4 regions of the Pseudomonas sp. GW823-FHT05G12 genome follow, and region 1 is predicted to be linked to each of the others. Evidence: riboswitches for the same ligand, from Rfam matches in the RefSeq annotation. Region 1 holds a riboswitch; each other region holds the start of a gene.

Region 1 (4,204 bases):
TGTGCATCGGTGCTGTGAAGGGGTATTCAGGTCAGAAGCTGTAATCCACCGTCGCGAAGTACGACCGCGGCATCCCCATCAACCACTGCTGGCCGCTGAACGCCGACTGCACATACTCGCGATCGAACAGGTTGTTCAACTGCAACCCCAACTTCACATCCGGCAACACCTGCCAGGCGATGTTGGCATCGACCACGGTGTACCCGGGGGCGCTCTGGGTATTGGCGGTATCGGCATAGCGCTCATCCACATAGCGCGCCCCAATGCCGGCCTCCACCTGCTGGCCGAAGCCTTTGCTCAACCAAAGGTTGGCGGTACGCCGTGGCACGTTGGCCGGCCGGTTGCCTGCCCGGTCCTGCGGCATGCCGCCGACCATTTCGTCGAAGTCGTCGTACTTGGCGCGTACCAGCGATGCGTTGGCCGATACCTGCCACTGATGGGCCAGGGCCAGCTCCAGCGTCGCTTCCAGGCCATCGGAGGTCTGCTGCCCGGCTTGTTGCTTCTCGTGCGTGATCGGGTCGTCCACCAGCAGCTTTTTCTTGACGATGTGGTAGGCGGCAAGCGTCCATTCGCCACGTCCCTGCCAAAAGCGCTGCTTGAGGCCTGCCTCGGTCTGCTTCGCCTCGGTCAGGTCATAGTTCATCTGCGCGGGGCTGAGGCTGATGAGGTTGTTGACCCCGTCCTCGCTGGTCGAGTACTGGCCGTACAACGACAGGTCGTCGTTGAGTGCGTACACCAGCCCGACGCGCCAGTTGCCCCCTTGCAGGCTGCGATCGCTGCGGCTGTCGTTGGTCAGGTTGTCGCGGTCGATGTGGTTCTGGTCGCGACGCACACCGGTAACCAAAGACAGGCGGTCGCTCAATTGCAGGCGGTTTTCGGCAAACAGGGCAAAGGTATGGGTGGTCGAGAGCGTTTGCGGCCGCAACGGCGAGGCGCTATGAAACCAGCCTGGCTGTGGCTGCCACGGGTCGATGTAGTCGCCGCCCACATCGTTGTAGGGTGAATTGCTGTCGACGTTGAATCGCACCTTGTTGTACTCGGCACCGAGTACGGTCTTGCTGGCCAGGCCGAACAGGCTGTGGTCGAAGGTGAAGGTCTGGCGGTCACCGAACTGTTCCTGGTTGTGCTTGATCTCCAGGTAGCTGCCGCGCAGCAGCTGCTCACGCCCGGTGTCCCAGCTGTAGTCCTCGGCGTTGCGCCAGTGGCGGCGGCTTTTGATGTAGTACAGCTGGTTGCTGGCGCTGAGCTGGTCGTTCAGCGCCCAGTCGGTCGTGAGCCGGGTCCATTCATCAACGTACTGCTGCACGTCGTTCTGCACGTTGTAGTTCTTCTTGCGCAGGCTGCTGCGGTAGTGGCCGTCGATCAGCGGGGTACCGTAGTAGTTGGCAGGTTGTGCATCGCCGCGGTCATGGGCCAGCGTGAAGCTGAGGTCATCACTGGCATCGAAACGCAGCGCGGCGCTCAGGGCCAGGCTACGTGAAGTGGTGCGGTCGACCCAGCCATTGCCGGCCTGTTGGTTCAGCGTCAGGCGGTAGCTCAGGCGCTCGCTGAGGCTGCCGCCGCTGTCCAGGCCGAGCTGCTGTCGGTCCCACGAGCCGTAACCCAGGCGCAGGTGGTTGCGCACCTCGCCGGCAAAAGGTTTTTTCGGGATCACGTTGATCACTGCGCCGGTGGCGCCTTCGCCATGCAGTACCGAGGCCGGGCCGCGAATCACTTCGATGCGTTCGACCATCCACGGGTCGACCGGGAAGGTCTGGGTGCCGGCACCGGTGTACAGGCGCGCGCCGTCGAACAGGGTCATCACCGAGCTGTGGCCGGCAAAGCCGCGGGCAGACAGGCCAGTACCGCCGTCCCCCGGGGAGCCGACGAAGGTGATGCCCGGCGAGCGGGTCACTGCATCCTGCACCGTGATGTTGTTGCGCTGCTGAATCTGCCGTTCGCTGATGCTGCTGGTGCTGGCCGGTGTTTCCAGGGCGCTGAGGCCAAGGCGCGAGCCGGCCTGGGTCGGCGTGGCCAGGTCGATGGCGCGGCTGTCCTGGGTGTCGGTGATGGCCGTGGAAGGCAGGGCCAGAGGTTGCGGGTCGCGGTCATCAGCCAGCGCCGGCAGGGCGACGGCCAGGCAGGCCGCCAGGGGGTGAAGCTTGAACATACGGGACATGTCGTTCCACTGCTGCAGGAATGAATGGATCCCGGTGGAAAACACGCAAAGGCGAACCATGCAGGCAGGCGCGCGCACGGATTCCGGCCTGCGCCCGCCCACCGCGGGTTGCCAAGTGAAGCTCCAGGCCGGTCTCCGGGCTTGCGAGGGGCATGAAACCTTCACCTTCCCATGCTTGAGCACAGTGGTATCTCGAAGGGTTCGCTCGCTTACCGTTGCGGGGGCAGCACCGGACTTGTCGTGGGCAACACGACGCACCGGTTTCCCGTTTCACCCTGCGCGCGGCGGCGCAGGGCACCTGAAACTGGCGCGCATCTGACCACTGAAATGCTGGGGCGTCAAATGTTGGCGTGCTGTGAATGCTGAGAAAAAACAACAGGTTGTGCGTTCTTGGGGTGCCGATACCCCTTTGGCAAGAACATCAGGCCCCAGCGTGATGAGCTTGCCGGGAAGGCAGGCTTGCCTGAGATGGCTAGCGCCCGCGGCGCCGCGATACCCGTGCCTCGATGTTCTTGCGCCCGATCAGCAGGGGTGGCTTTTCCACCACCGGCTCATCCGCCAGCCACTTGTACATCACCAGGCAGTCCACCAGCCCCAGGCGGGCATGACGGTAGGCCTTGGGCAAACGGCCGACTGTTTCAAAGCCCAGCTTGTGCCATAGCGCCACGGCCACTTCGTTGCTAGCTACCACCGAGTTGAACTGCAATGCCAGAAAGCCTTCCTGGCGCGCCAGCTTTTGCGAGTGTTCGCACATCAAGCGCGCTACGCCCCGGCCGCGCGCCTGTTCGCAGACCATGTAGCCGCAATTGCCCACATGCGCACCAGGCCCGGCAGCATTGGGCTTGAGGTAATACGAACCCAGTAGCTCGCCATCTTCTTCGGCCAGCAGCGTGTGCAAGGGCAGCTCCAGCCACAGCTGGCGCGCCTGTTCGAAGCTCAGGGCCGGGTCGAAAGCGTAGGTTTCACGGGCTTGGACAATGGCCTGGAAGGTGGGCCAGAAACGATCGAAATCGTCCGGCGTCATGGGGCGAATGTGGATCATGCGGGTTCCTGCGCGGGGTGAGCCGCTCAGTCTGGGTGGCGCGGCGCCGTCGCGCAAGGGCGGCGACGCCGTTTGTGCTCAACCGTTGGCCTTGCCCACCGCGTCCATTGCACGGGCGGAGTACACCAGCGCGGCACCGGCGTTCATGGCCACGGCCACGCCGAGGGCCTCGGCAATTTCCTCGCGGCTGGCACCCGCTTTGACGGCCTGCTGCGAATGCACGGCGATACAGCCGTCGCAGCGGGTGGTCACAGCCACGGCCAAGGAAATCAGCTCGCGGGTCTTGGCATCCAGGTGGTTGGTCTTGGCGCCTGCACCGCTGGCGGTCATGTAGCCGGCTACGGTGTCGGGTGAGAGTTGCTTGAGATCGCCGATGCCGGCCATCAACTGCTTACGGTAGGCGTCCCAGTCCATCATGCTCATCGTCTTCACCTTGGGGTGGTTGCGAGTGGAGCTTTCAGGCTAGTCGAAACGTGGCACGTGCGAGGCGGTACTTTGGTGGGTAAACGCAGGCCACTCGTACAGTGGCCTGCGTTGCGCCTTCAGATGTAGATGAACACCAGCACCAACGCCGCGACCACTGCCCATTTTTCCAGGTAGTAGCGCATGCGGTTGCGCTTCTTCAGCGCCTTGCCACGCTCGCGGATCTTGTAGATGCGGGTGAACAGGCGGTTGATGCCACCGGTCTTGTCGCTGGCGTCGTTGGGCGCAGCGGCAGCGGCCATCACGTTGCGGCTGAACCAGCGGTTGAACGCGGTTGCCCAGCGGTACTTGAGCGGGCGTTCGACGTCGCAGAACAGGATGATGCGGTTGTGCTCGGTGGTGTTGGCTGCATAGTGGATGTAGGTTTCGTCGAAGATCACCCCCTCACCATCGCGCCAGGCGTATTTCTCGCCGTCCACGTCGATGTAGCAGCCGTCGTCATTCGGCGTGTCCAGGCCCAGGTGGTAGCGGTACGAACCGGCATACGGGTCACGGTGGCGCACCAGCTTGGCTCCCGGAGG
Region 2 (4,204 bases), 810 kb from region 1:
CAGCGACACCCAGCCCATGCCCAGCCCTTCGCCACGCGCGGCCAGCCACAGGTTCTGGATGGCACAGGCCAGCGAGGCCAGGTCCATCTCCGGCAGGGTGCGGCGGCCGAAGATGTGTGGCTCGCGGTTGTCCATCAAGGCCGCCACCAGCAGCTCGGCACAATCGTTTATGCCCTCCACCTTCAACTTCATGAAGGCATCGGATCGCTCGCCCAACGCTTCGGCCGTGCGTACCCGCTCCGCTTCCACCAAGGCCTGGATGCGCCCGCGCAGGTCACGCTGGGTGATGCGGATAAAGCGCCACGGCTGCATAAGCCCGACACTGGGCGCCTGATGCGCGGCGGCCAGCAAGCGGCCAAGCAGTTCGGGCGCCACCTGGCCACCCGCAAAATGGCGCATGTCGCGGCGCTCGCCGATGACCCGGTAAATGGCGGCGCGCTCGGCGTCGCTGTAGGCGTGATCATTCATGGTCGCAACAGCGCCGCCGCCGCATCCGGGCAGGAAGGGAAATAGAAGTGCACGTAAGAGGCCGTCAGCCGGCCCAGACGATAAACCGCCTCGTTGCCCCGCCCGCCGTTGGGGCTCAGACCCCGGGCGATCGGTTCCAGCGCAGTGCTGGTCAGCGAATGGTGATAGGTGTGACCGTGCAAGGTCCCCTCCGGCAGCTCCACCGCCTGCAGCGCCAGGGCAGCCAGGCGCTTCTGCATGGTCGCCTCACCCGGCAGCAGGCCGAGAAGTTCGGCACGTTCGCCGGCCACATCAGTCAGGGCATCGAGCAGGTACAGCATGCCGCCGCACTCGGCCAGCAATGGCTTGCCCTGCGCGTGGTGGGCGCGGATCGCCTCGCACATCGGTGCGTTGGCGGCCAGCGCATGGTGATGCAGCTCAGGATAACCACCCGGCAGATACAGGCTGTCTACCGCCGGCAGTTCGTGGTCGTGCAGCGGCGAGAAGAACACCAGCTGGGCACCTTGGTTGCGCAACAGGTCGAGGTTAGCGCCATAGATGAAGGCGAACGCCTCGTCCCGCGCCACGCCAATGCGCACACCGGCCAGCGAGGCAACGCTGGCTTGCGGTTCCGGCTCGGCAAAGCTGACTGGCGGCGGCAACGCCGCATCGCAACTGGCGCCCAGCGCTTCGGCGGCAGCGTCGAGGCGGGTGTCCAGGTCATTCAGCTCGCTGGCCTGCACCAGGCCCAGGTGGCGGCTGGGCAGCTCGATGCCGCGCTCGCGGGACAAGCCGCCATACCAGCGCAAGCCCTCGGTCAGGCTGCCTTCGAGCAGTTGCGCATGACGCAGGCTGCCTACCCGATTGGCCAGCACGCCGGCGAACGGCAGATCGGCCTGGTACCGCGCCAGGCCCAGGGCCAGGGCGCCGAAGGTCTGGGCCATGGCTGTGCCGTCGATCACCGCCAGCACCGGCACGCCAAAGTGGCGCGCCAGGTCGGCGCTTGACGGGGTACCGTCGAACAGCCCCATCACCCCTTCGATGAGGATCAGGTCAGCCTCGCCAGCAGCTTCCCACAGCAGACGACGGCTTTCCTCGGCACCGATCATCCACAGATCCAGCTGATACACCGGCGCGCCACTGGCCCGTTCGAGAATCATCGGGTCAAGAAAGTCGGGCCCGCATTTGAACACCCGCACCTTGCGCCCGAGGTTGCGGTGCAGGCGGGCCAGCGCAGCAGTGACGGTAGTCTTGCCCTGGCCAGAGGCCGGCGCCGCGATCAACACGGCGGGGCAGTGCCGCGATCGACTCACAGTTCGACGCCTTTCTGTGCGCGGATACCGGCCTGGAAGGCGTGCTTGAGCATGCCCATTTCGGTCACGGTGTCGGCCAGTTCGATCATCTCGGGCTTCGCAGCGCGGCCAGTGACAATCACATGCTGCATGGGCGGGCGGGCCTGAATGTCGGACAGTACCTGGTCCAGGTCGAGGTAACCATGTTTGAGGGCGATGTTGAGCTCGTCCAGCACCACGAACTGTACACCCGGGTCCTGCAGCAACTGGCGCGACACCGCCCAGGCGGCTTGCGCAGCGGCGATGTCACGCTGGCGGTCCTGGGTTTCCCAGGTAAAGCCCTCGCCCATCACGTGGTAGCGCACCTGTTCGGGGAAGCGACGGAAGAACAGCTCCTCGCCGGTGCTGTTGCGGCCCTTGATGAACTGCACCACACCGCATTGCATGCCGTGGCCCAAGGCGCGCGCGAGCATGCCGAAGGCCGAACTGCTCTTGCCCTTGCCATTGCCGGTCAGCACCAGCAGCAGGCCACATTCGTTAGGGGAATTGGCGATGCGTTCGTCGATGACCGCCTTCTTGCGCTGCATGCGCGCCAGGTGGCGTTCGTCGCGTTCGGTGGAATCGCTCATCAGGGTTCTCCGCTGGCTGGCACCACAGCAATGCGCGGCGACAGGTAATAGGCAGGCAAACGGAGAACGCGCAGAGGCCATGGCTGGGCGCCACGGTGCACCGCGCATCACCCTCCGTGATGCCGTTGGCAGTATCAGGCCGGTCTCCGGGCTTGTGAGTGGGCCTTGGCCCTGGCCTGCGCGCCTTCCCGGATGCTGGCACCCAGTGGCCCTGCGCGGCCTTTTACTCATCCACCGTTGCGGGGGCAGCGCCGGAATCGCGCCATGCTGGCGCCCACCGGCTTCCCAGTTTCACCCTGCCCAGTCGGGGCTGGCAGGGCACCTGAAACACGCCGCGAAGGTTAGAGGGTTGCACCGGGAGCGTCAATCGAAGCGGGTGGTCTGGCGGGTGAGCAAAACACCTTGAATCCAGGCAGCCGGTATCGGCCCCGAGCCCGAGGGGGCCGCTAGACAGGCATGGACATCAAGGGTTCTGTGCCAGATGCCCTTGCGGAATCACCCGCTTGGCCTGCAGGTAGGCCTTGGCCCAGTAGCTGTTTGACAGGTAGTCCAGGCGCACGGTGCCACCGGTGGAAGGTGCATGTACGAAGCGGCCGTCCCCGACATAGATGCCGGCATGGCTGACCTGCGAGCCGCCACTGGTGGCGAAGAACACCAGGTCACCAGACTGCAGCGAACTGACATCCACCGTCGGTGCGCGCATGACAATCATCTCTCGCGTCGAGCGCGGCAGGCTGATGCCAGCAGCATCACGGTACACATACTTGATCAGGCCGCTGCAGTCGAAGCCGGAGTCCGGGGTATTGCCCCCCCAACGATAGGGCGTGCCTACCAGACCAATGGCGCGAATCAGCACGTCATCGGCAATCGGTGAAGGACTGGGCTGGCTATAGGTAACCTGCGGCTGTACCACAGGGGCCGGCGCAGGCGCACGGCTGGAGCATGCAGCCAGCAAGGCTGCCAAGGAGAGAAATGCGAAGCGCGCCATCTTTACCATGGCCAGAACATCCTGTCTGAGACCGCTGCGCTGCAGCCGAAAAGAGTTGAGAGTTTAGATTAGACGCTTTCTGTAAATGCGCACGGCGGCGAGCTTTTTTTCAAAGCATCACCGCCGCGGCAGGGTACATCATTTTGATATCAGTTGCGCGCGATGTTGGTCGGCGCCATGGCCAAGGCGCGCTTGGCTTCAATGAAGGTCTTGCTCCAGTAGCGATCACCGAGGCTGTCGATGCGCACACCGCCACTGCGGCGGCTGCTGGAATGGATGAACTGGTTGTCACCCAGGTAGATGCCGGCATGGCTTACCCGGCCGCGGCCATTGGTGCTGAAGAACAGCAAGTCACCTGGCTTGAGCTTGTTGCGGGCCACTTTCGGCGCATCGACGTTGATCATTTCACGCGTGGAGCGCGGCAGCGTCATGCCCGCCTCTTCGCGGAACAGGTAACCGATGAAGCCACTGCAGTCGAAGCCAGACTTTTCCGAGGTACCACCAAAGCGGTAGCGGGTGCCGATCAACGACATGCCGCGCTCGAGAATGCTGTCAGCCAGAACCGGCAATTGGTAAGGCTTGCCGCCGGAGAAAGACGCCAGGTCATCTTCGGTGGCCAGCTCTTCCGGCTCGCCGAATACCGACGAGGAAGAGGCCTTGGCCTTGATTGCCGATTGTGCAGTGATCGGGGTGTGATCCTGGGGCTGAGATACCGGGCCTTGGGCCGCGCAGCCAAAAAGCAGGGTCACGAGTGCGAGTGGCACGAGGGGTGCGAAGCGCTTCAGCATGGGCACGACCGTGTCTGTAATCCTTTAGAAGGGTGAAACTATGCCCTCTATCATGGCCAT
Region 3 (4,204 bases), 1.1 Mb from region 1:
ATCAGCAACGGTTGGTAGGCCAGGCAACAGAAGCCGTTGCCATGCAGAAAGTGCAGCAGTGGTTTGCCACTGGCCGGAGTTCGCCAGCCACGCAGGGTGAAACCTTCGGCGCATTCGTGGGACCAGGGAATCAACTGCATCGGCTTACTGTACTCTCGGGGTCAGGAAAACGCTGATTCTACAAATAGCAGCGGGTACAGGGAAATCACCAGCAACAGGGCCATCACGACATTGAACAGCATCAGCCAGCGCGAATTCTGCAACAGGTTGCGCAGGGCGCTGCCGAACATCACCCATACCCCCACGCTGGGCAAGTTGACCAAAGCGAACAAGGCCGCAATGACGATCACGTTGGTTACATAGCCTTGCGCTGGCGTGTAGGTGGTAATCGCCCCTACCGCCATCACCCAAGCCTTGGGGTTGACCCACTGGAACGCCGCCGCACCCCAGAAGCCCAGCGGTTTGCGGGCACTGGACGCGGCCGTGCCGACCGGCCCGGAAGTGGCGATCTTCCAGGCCAGGTACAGCAGATAGGCGGCGCCAGCGTAGCGCAGCACCGTGTACAGGGGTGGCCAGGCCTTGAATACCTCACCCAGCCCCAGGCCGACGGCCAGCACCATCATCATGAAACCAAAACTGATACCCAAGGCATGAGGGACCGAGCGGCGCACGCCGAAGTTCACCCCCGAGGCCAGCAACATGGTGTTGTTGGGGCCCGGGGTGATGGAAGACACAAAGGCAAACAGCACAAAGGCGGTCAGCAGGTCGGCAGAGGCAAGCATGGCGGGCATTCCACTTTCTTTATTGGTGCTGTCACACTAACGGAGCGCCACTCCCAGCAACCGATACAGTTCGATTAAATTACGCAGATACACATCACTGTACCGACAATCCGGATCAAGGAAGCCGTCACCATGAGCCTCACCATTCGCCCTGCCGTTCGTACCGATGCCGAGCAGATCCTCACCTTCATCACCGAACTGGCCGAGTACGAACGCGCGCGCCACGAGGTGGTCGCCACCCTTGCCGACATCGAGCACAGCCTGTTCGACGAAGGCAGCACTGTGCACACCCTGATGTGCGAGCGTGATGGCCGTGCAATTGGCTTTGCCGTGTACTTCTACAGCTACTCGACCTGGCTCGGGCGCAATGGCATCTATCTGGAAGACCTGTACGTAACCCCCGAGCAACGCGGCGATGGCGCCGGCCGGCAGTTGTTGCAGCACATTGCCCGCGAAGCGCTGGCGAACAACTGTGGGCGTCTGGAATGGAGTGTGCTGGACTGGAACGAGCCAGCGATCGGCTTCTACCAGAAACTGGGGGCCGAGGCGCAGGATGAGTGGGTGCGCTACCGCCTGGATGGCGACAAGCTGGCGGCATTCGCCCGCGGGTGATCGCCCGGTTTCTGCACTTCTGCCTGCAGGAAGAAGACTGCAGGCCTGAGCCTGCCGTACCTGCTGTTCAACGGCCTCGCGCGCTGTATGACATTGACGCCAAGCCCGCCCCATGCTCTCCTTATGCCTCGCGTTCAGGTGCCCCTCAGGGGGTGAAACGGGAAACCGGTGCGTCCCAGGCCCTTCAGCAGGGCCGGACAATGCCGGTGCTGCCCCCGCAACGGTAAGCGAGTGAAGCGTCTGTACCACTGTGCCTCGTAGTACGGCATGGGAAGGTGACGCGTTCCAGGAGCCCAGCTCTTCCTCGCAAGCCCGGAGACCGGCCTGGCGTTCATGAACACCCCGCGGTGGGCGGGCGCTGTTGCATTCCCTTGGGCGACCACGTCCGGGGCTGCCGCGCTCGCCCATTGCCCACAAAAAGCAGAGGATCGCGTCATGCCCGTCACCAGCGCCAAACAACACAGCCTTGCTACCCCCGTTACGCTCAGCCAACGTGTAACCATCGCCGTCGGTGCCAGCTTGCTGGGTCTGTGCCTGGTCTACTTTGCCGGGTTCTCGCACATCGAGGCCGTGCACAACGCCGCCCACGACACCCGCCACAGCGCCGCCTTCCCCTGCCACTGAGTACGCCTGATGATCACGCGCATTGCCCGTACTGCGGGATTCAGCGGGCTCCTTGCAGCCCTGTTGCTGACCTTGCTGCAAAGCTTCTGGGTGGCTCCGCTGATTCTGGAGGCGGAAACCTACGAGTCCTCGGCCCCGGCCGCACACCACGAACACGGTGGCGAAGTTGCCGCTCATGAACACAGCGCCGAAGCCTGGTCGCCGGAAGACGGCTGGCAGCGCGTGCTGTCCACCACAGGCGGCAACCTGGTGGTTGCGGTCGGCTTCGCCCTGATCCTCGCCGCCCTGTACAGCCTTCGCGAACCCAAACGCGCCGCCACTGGCGCATTGTGGGGGTTGGCTGGCTTCGCCGTGTTCTGCCTGGCCCCAACCCTGGGCTTGCCACCAGAACTGCCGGGTACGGCGGCCGCCGACCTGGGGCAACGCCAGACCTGGTGGGTCGGTACAGCCAGTGCCACAGCGCTGGGCCTGGCCTTGCTGGTGTTCGCCCGCCACTGGTTGCTGAAGGCGCTGGGCGCCGTGCTGCTGGTCATTCCTCATGTGATCGGTGCACCGCAACCCGAGGTGCACGAAAGCCTGGCCCCTGAAGCATTGGAAACCCAGTTCAAAGTCGCCTCCTGGCTGACCAACGCCGCCTTCTGGCTGGCCTTGGGGCTGCTCAGCGCCTGGCTGTTCCGCCGTTCCAGCCAGGCTTGATGCCTGCCTTCTATGCCGGTTTTGGCTGCCGCCGGGGTTGCCCGGCGGATACCTTGCAACGCTTGCTGTGCCAGGCCCTGGACAAACAGGGCCTGGCATTGGCTGACCTGCGCGGCATCGCAAGCATCAGCCTGAAGGCCGACGAGCCCGGCTTGTTGCAACTGGCAGAGCACCTCGGTTTGCCGTTGGTGCTGTACCATGGCGCGCAACTGCAACCCTATGAACCACTGCTCAGCCACCGCTCCGCCTTTGCCCACAGGCACAGTGGCTGCTGGGGCGTAGCCGAGAGCGCGGCACTGGCCCTGGCCAGCCAGCGGCAGGGTACGGCCAGGCTGCTGCTGACGCGCCAGGTACTGGGCCCGGCGACGCTCGCCCTGGCCTGCTGAGCGTTTCGCCCCCTCTTTCTTGCCAGGACTTTGCATGACCATCTACTTTATCGGTGCCGGCCCCGGCGACCCGGAGCTGATCACGGTCAAGGGCCAACGGCTGATTCGTCAGTGCCCGGTGATCATTTATGCCGGTTCACTGGTACCCGCCGCCGTGCTCGAAGGCCACCAGGCCGAAACCGTGATCAACAGCGCCGAACTGCACCTGGAACAGATCATCGCTGCCATGCGCAGCGCACACGAAAAAGGTCAGGATGTGGCCCGGGTGCACAGCGGCGACCCCAGCCTGTACGGCGCCATCGGTGAGCAGATTCGCCACCTGCAGGCGCTGGGCATCGATTACCAGATCATCCCCGGCGTTACCGCCACGGCAGCGAGCGCCGCCCTGCTCGGCTGCGAGCTGACCTTGCCTCAAGTGGCGCAGACGGTGATCCTTACTCGCTACGGCGACAGCTCGCCCATGCCGCCGGGTGAACAGTTGGGCGACCTGGCGCGCCATGGCAGCACCCTGGCAATTCATCTGGGGGTCAAGCACCTGTCACGCATTGTCGATGAGTTGATGCCGCACTACGGCGCGAACTGCCCGGTTGCGGTGGTGCATCGGGCCACCTGGCCAGACCAGGATTGGGTGCGCGGCAACCTCGGCGATATCGTCGAACGCGTAGCGGCCAAGGATTTCCGGCGCACGGCGCTGATCCTGGTAGGCCACGTCCTGGGGGATACACCGTTCGCCGAATCGGCCTTGTACCGTGCCGGGCATGCCCACCTGTACCGCCCTGGCGACTGAACATTGCCAGCCTTGCCTCGGGCGTAGCAGACTCCGGGTTCCCGCCTGCGAACAGGAGTCATGCCCATGCTGGAACTACGCCCCAACTGCGAGTGCTGTGATGCCGACCTGCCGGGTGACAGCCCCGACGTTATGATCTGCTCCTTCGAATGCACGTTCTGCCGTGCCTGTGCCGAAACTCGCTTCCAAGGCCGCTGCCCGAATTGTACCGGGCAGTTGGTAGCCCGCCCGACGCGGGTCGGTCAGGCATTGGCCAACAACCCTGCCTCCACGCTGCGGATACACAAACCGCACGCCGCCTGCGTCTGAACAACTGC
Region 4 (4,204 bases), 1.3 Mb from region 1:
ACCCCACCGAGCAGCTGGTGGATTAGTTGCGTACCGCTGCCCGGCAACTCGGCCAGCGGATAGCCTTCGGCCTGCAGCGCCTTGAGGATGTTGAGTGCGGCGGCGGGCGTGTCCAGGCCGACGCCATTACCAATGCGGCCATCCCGGGTCGGGTAGTTGGCCAGCACCAATGCCACACGCTTCTGGGCATTGGGCAGGCGGGCCAGCTCGACCCAGCGGCGGGCCAGCTCGGCGACAAAGTCCATGCGCTCGGGGTGGGCGCGGTAGCAGACAACGTCGGACTGGCTGCGCTCGCTGCGCCAGGCCATGTCCTTGAAGCTGACCGGGCGCGTGATGATGCGCCCGTCCAGCTCCGGCAATGCAATGTGCATGGCCAGGTCGCGCGCGCCCAGGCCCTGCTCGCTGGCTTCCCAGCCTGGCTGGTTGTCCTGCGCGCAGATTGCCTGAAGCACCGGGATGTCGCGGCGAAACGGGCGCAGGTTGGGGCGCTCGGGGCTGGACAAGGCGAAACCGGTGGTATTGACCAGCACTTCGGCGCCGACCTCGTCCAGCCAGGCTTCGACCTGTTCCAGGCAGGCGCTTTCCTTGAGGCTGGCCACGGCGATCGGCAACGGGTTCAGGCCGGCAGCCTGCAGGCGCTGGCAGAACACGTCGATGAACGCGGTATTGGCCGCTTGCAGGTGCGAACGGTAGAACAGCAGCGGCGCCACTGGCTGCTCGGGGTGCCAGTGCGGGTACCAGTCCTCGAGTGTCGCGCTGCCCTTGGCGGGGTGATAGACCGCCGTGCGCGGCAAAGGCTGCGGCTCGTCCCAGGCATAGTCGCGGCCCAGCCATTGGCTGGCCAGGCAGTTGAACAGGTTGATGGCGTTGGCCTTGCCGCCCTGGCGCAGGTAATGCCAAAGCCGCTCGGCCTGCTCACCGCGGACGTTGCCCAGGCTGGTCAGCTCCGGGTCCGGGCGGTCATCGCCCGGCACCAGAATCAGCTGGACGCCACGGGCGGCCAGCTCGACCAGTTGTTCGACGCCGTAGCGCCAGTAGCCAACGCCACCGTGCAGCGACACCAGGATGACCTTGGCGTGGCGCAGCACCTGGTCGACATACAGGTCGACCGAGGCATGGTTCTGCACCTGCATCGGGTTGGCCAGGCGCAGGCTGGGAAAGTCTTCGGGCAATTGCTCGGCGGTGTCGGCGAGCAATGCCAGGTGTGAATCGCCGCTGCAGAGAATCACCAGCTCGGCGGGTGTCTGGCCGAGGTCGGCAATGCTGTCATCCGGTACGAAACCACCGGGCTGGGTCCGCAGCAGGTGCATGGGTCAGGCGCCCAGCGCCTGGCGCAGGCGCGCTTCCAGCTGGGCAGCATCGAGGTCCTGGCCGATCAGCACCAGGCGGGTGATGCGCGGCTCGTCGGCGCGCCAGGCGCGGTCGAAGTGCTTGTCGAAACGGGTGCCCACGCCTTGTACCAGCAGGCGCATCGGCTTGCCCGGGATGGCGGCGAAGCCTTTGGCGCGCAGGATACCGAACTCCACCACCAACTGGGTCAATGCATCGAGCAGCAGGCTTTCGTCGGCTTCAGGCAGGTCGATGGAGATGGAGTCGAAGGCGTCGTGGTCATGATCGTCATGATCGTCGCCATCGTGGTGCGAATCGTGGTGGGTTCGGCGGCCATCGATATGCGCCTCGGACTCGGCACCCACGCCCAGCAGCACCTCCAGTGGCAGCTTGCCGCTGCTGGCCTCGATCACTTTCACCGCCGGCGGCAGTTCTTCGGCCACCTCGGCACGCACCTTGGCCAGGCCTTCGGCGTCGATCAGGTCGGCCTTGTTCAACACCACCAGGTCGGCGCTGGCCAGTTGGTCAGCGAACAGCTCGTGCAGGGGCGATTCATGGTCCAGGTTAGGGTCGAGCTTGCGCTGGGCATCGACCTGGTCCGGGTAGGCGGCAAAGGTACCAGCGGCCACGGCCGGGCTGTCGACCACGGTGATGACCGCATCGACGGTGCAGGCGTTGCGGATTTCCGGCCACTGGAACGCTTGTACCAATGGCTTGGGCAGGGCCAGCCCGCTGGTTTCGATGAGGATGTGGTCGAGGTCGCCACGGCGGGCTACCAGCTCGCGCATCACCGGGAAGAATTCTTCCTGCACGGTGCAGCACAGGCAGCCGTTGGCCAGCTCGTAGACGCGGCCGCTGGCTTCTTCCTCGGTGCAACCGATGCTGCACTGCTTGAGGATTTCACCATCGATGCCCAGTTCGCCGAATTCGTTGACGATGACCGCAATGCGGCGCCCCTGGGCGTTGTCGAGCATGTGGCGCAGCAAGGTGGTCTTGCCCGATCCGAGGAAGCCGGTGACGATGGTGACGGGGAGCTTGGCCAGTGTTTTCATGTCGCATTGCCCTTGGCAGTGTGGCGCGGGCATGCAGGACGACAGCCGCAGGCCAGGCCGGCCGGGCTTGTTCGCCACCGGATCACCCCGCCCGGTTGAAAGTCGAAAACGTGACGAGGCAGGTCTCCTGGCTTGCACCGTTCCATGTCCCCGTTCAGTCGAACAGCGGGCTGGCGGGATGACGCCTTCCCGCGCGCTGGCGCAGTGGCTGTGTCGATCCGTTGTCGGTGCTTACAGTTGCGGGGGCAGCCGCGGCTTGTACCGCGTTCCCGTCTTAGCTTCGGCAAGGCCGAAGAACCTCGAAGTGGCAAGGCTACGCAGTGGCTGGCGGGTGGTCAACCATTGCTGCGGGGCCGGTCGACAACGCTGGGCGCAAGTGCGCTACAGTGGCGCCTTATCCACGGTCAAGGACGCACCATGCCCTTCGCCCCCGCCATACCTGTACTGCGCATATTCTCGATCGACAAGGCCAAGGAGTTCTACCTCGATTTCCTGGGTTTCAGCCTGGACTGGGAGCACCGCTTCAGCCCGGACTTGCCGTTGTACATGCAGATCCACCGTGATGGCCTGATCCTGCACCTTTCAGAGCACCATGGCGATGCCTGCCCTGGCTCGACCGTGTTCGCCCGCCTCGACGACCTGCACGCGCTGGAGCGTGAATTGCAGGGTAAACAGTACGGTTTCGCCCGGCCCGAGGCCGAGCGCCTGGATTGGGGCCTGCAGATGCAGGTGTGGGACCCGTTCGGCAACCGCCTGCGCTTTTGCCAGCAGATCGATGACGAGGCCAACCCGTGAAGGCATTGGGCAAACGCGAAATGGGTCGCCTGGAGCGGGAGTTGGTCGCGTGCCTGACCGATGCCTGCGAAACCGCCAAGGCGGAGATTGTCGGCTTCTGTTGGCTAACCCATCGCCTCAACCCGGAGGACTTTCCGAGCAGCCTGCGTATTACCTGGGTATTCGAGCAAGAGGCCGACAAGGCAGCGGCCGTGGTCGGTGATGCGAAGGCGCGCATGCTGGCACTTACCGCTCTGGCGCTGGAGCAAGCCGGCATTCAGCTGGACCATCCGGCCTGGCATGTGCGATTCGACAGTGAAGAAGCCTGCGCGCACGGCCACGGCGCAGACTGGGCCAAGCGCTTGCAGACGCAGCGCTGAGCCCCAACCGGCAGCCGGTGCTTTACCCGGCCCCAGACGGTCCGTTAGGCTACGCATTCTCTAAATGACGAGGTGTTCGTCCAATGCGCCATTGATGCCGCCGTCCTTTCGACGGCCAGTCTTCAGCCTCCGGTTCGTTCCGGAGATGTCGCGGCATTTGTGGAGTTGTGCATGACGAACACGTCGATTCTGACGCTGGACAGCGTCTCCTTGGCCTTGCCTGATGGCAGGCCGCTGTTTAGCAACCTCAACGAAACCTTCGACCAACGCCGCACCGGCCTGGTCGGGCGCAATGGCGTGGGCAAAAGCCTGCTAGGGCAGATTCTTGCCGGCCGGCGTGAACCGAGCAGCGGCCATTGTCGGCGCCTCGGGCCTGTCCATTTGCTGGACCAGCAAGTCATCGAGCGCAGCACCACACTGGCCGACCTGGCCCAAGTGGGGCCGGTGATTGCGGCGCTGGAGCGCATCGAGCAAGGCAGCATCAAGCCCCAGGATTTCGACACCGTTGGCGAGCGCTGGGATATGCGCGAGCAATTGCAGCTACAGCTTCAGGGCAATGGCCTGGGTCAACTCGACTGGCGCCAGCCCGCACGAACCCTGAGCGGTGGCCAAGCCATGCGCGTGGCATTGATTGGCGCGTGGCTCAGCGATGCCGATTACCTGATCCTC

What was found. Region 1 has a riboswitch for cobalamin ahead of AC3RCM_RS17720 (TonB-dependent receptor). Riboswitches for the same ligand answer to the same signal wherever they lie in the genome.
Region 2: it holds a riboswitch for cobalamin, as region 1 does, so the genes downstream of both, cobO (cob(I)yrinic acid a,c-diamide adenosyltransferase) here and AC3RCM_RS17720 (TonB-dependent receptor) in region 1, are expected to answer to the same signal.
Region 3: it holds a riboswitch for cobalamin, as region 1 does, so the genes downstream of both, AC3RCM_RS12335 (CbtB domain-containing protein) here and AC3RCM_RS17720 (TonB-dependent receptor) in region 1, are expected to answer to the same signal.
Region 4: it holds a riboswitch for cobalamin, as region 1 does, so the genes downstream of both, cobW (cobalamin biosynthesis protein CobW) here and AC3RCM_RS17720 (TonB-dependent receptor) in region 1, are expected to answer to the same signal.

Annotation. Positions count from the first base shown of each region.
Region 1 is NZ_CM179501.1:3,867,844-3,872,047, reverse strand. It holds gene AC3RCM_RS17720 (TonB-dependent receptor) at 32-2,158, opposite strand; cobalamin riboswitch at 2,268-2,475, opposite strand; gene AC3RCM_RS17715 (GNAT family N-acetyltransferase) at 2,631-3,200, opposite strand; gene AC3RCM_RS17710 (carboxymuconolactone decarboxylase family protein) at 3,279-3,623, opposite strand; gene lpxO (lipid A hydroxylase LpxO) at 3,743-4,204, opposite strand, start outside.
Region 2 is NZ_CM179501.1:4,680,299-4,684,502, forward strand. It holds gene bluB (5,6-dimethylbenzimidazole synthase) at 1-468, opposite strand, end outside; gene AC3RCM_RS21370 (cobyrinic acid a,c-diamide synthase CobB) at 465-1,760, opposite strand; gene cobO (cob(I)yrinic acid a,c-diamide adenosyltransferase) at 1,757-2,368, opposite strand; cobalamin riboswitch at 2,489-2,709, opposite strand; gene AC3RCM_RS21380 (C40 family peptidase) at 2,832-3,365, opposite strand; gene AC3RCM_RS21385 (C40 family peptidase) at 3,506-4,144, opposite strand.
Region 3 is NZ_CM179501.1:2,728,672-2,732,875, reverse strand. It holds gene AC3RCM_RS12350 (alpha/beta fold hydrolase) at 1-140, opposite strand, end outside; gene AC3RCM_RS12345 (LysE family translocator) at 162-791, opposite strand; gene AC3RCM_RS12340 (GNAT family N-acetyltransferase) at 915-1,394, shown strand; cobalamin riboswitch at 1,514-1,736, shown strand; gene AC3RCM_RS12335 (CbtB domain-containing protein) at 1,830-2,018, shown strand; gene AC3RCM_RS12330 (CbtA family protein) at 2,028-2,714, shown strand; gene AC3RCM_RS12325 (cobalamin biosynthesis protein) at 2,714-3,100, shown strand; gene cobM (precorrin-4 C(11)-methyltransferase) at 3,135-3,887, shown strand; gene AC3RCM_RS12315 (DUF1272 domain-containing protein) at 3,954-4,196, shown strand.
Region 4 is NZ_CM179501.1:2,611,939-2,616,142, reverse strand. It holds gene cobN (cobaltochelatase subunit CobN) at 1-1,310, opposite strand, end outside; gene cobW (cobalamin biosynthesis protein CobW) at 1,314-2,381, opposite strand; cobalamin riboswitch at 2,482-2,698, opposite strand; gene AC3RCM_RS11870 (glyoxalase superfamily protein) at 2,799-3,176, shown strand; gene AC3RCM_RS11865 (hypothetical protein) at 3,173-3,535, shown strand; gene AC3RCM_RS11860 (ATP-binding cassette domain-containing protein) at 3,707-4,204, shown strand, end outside.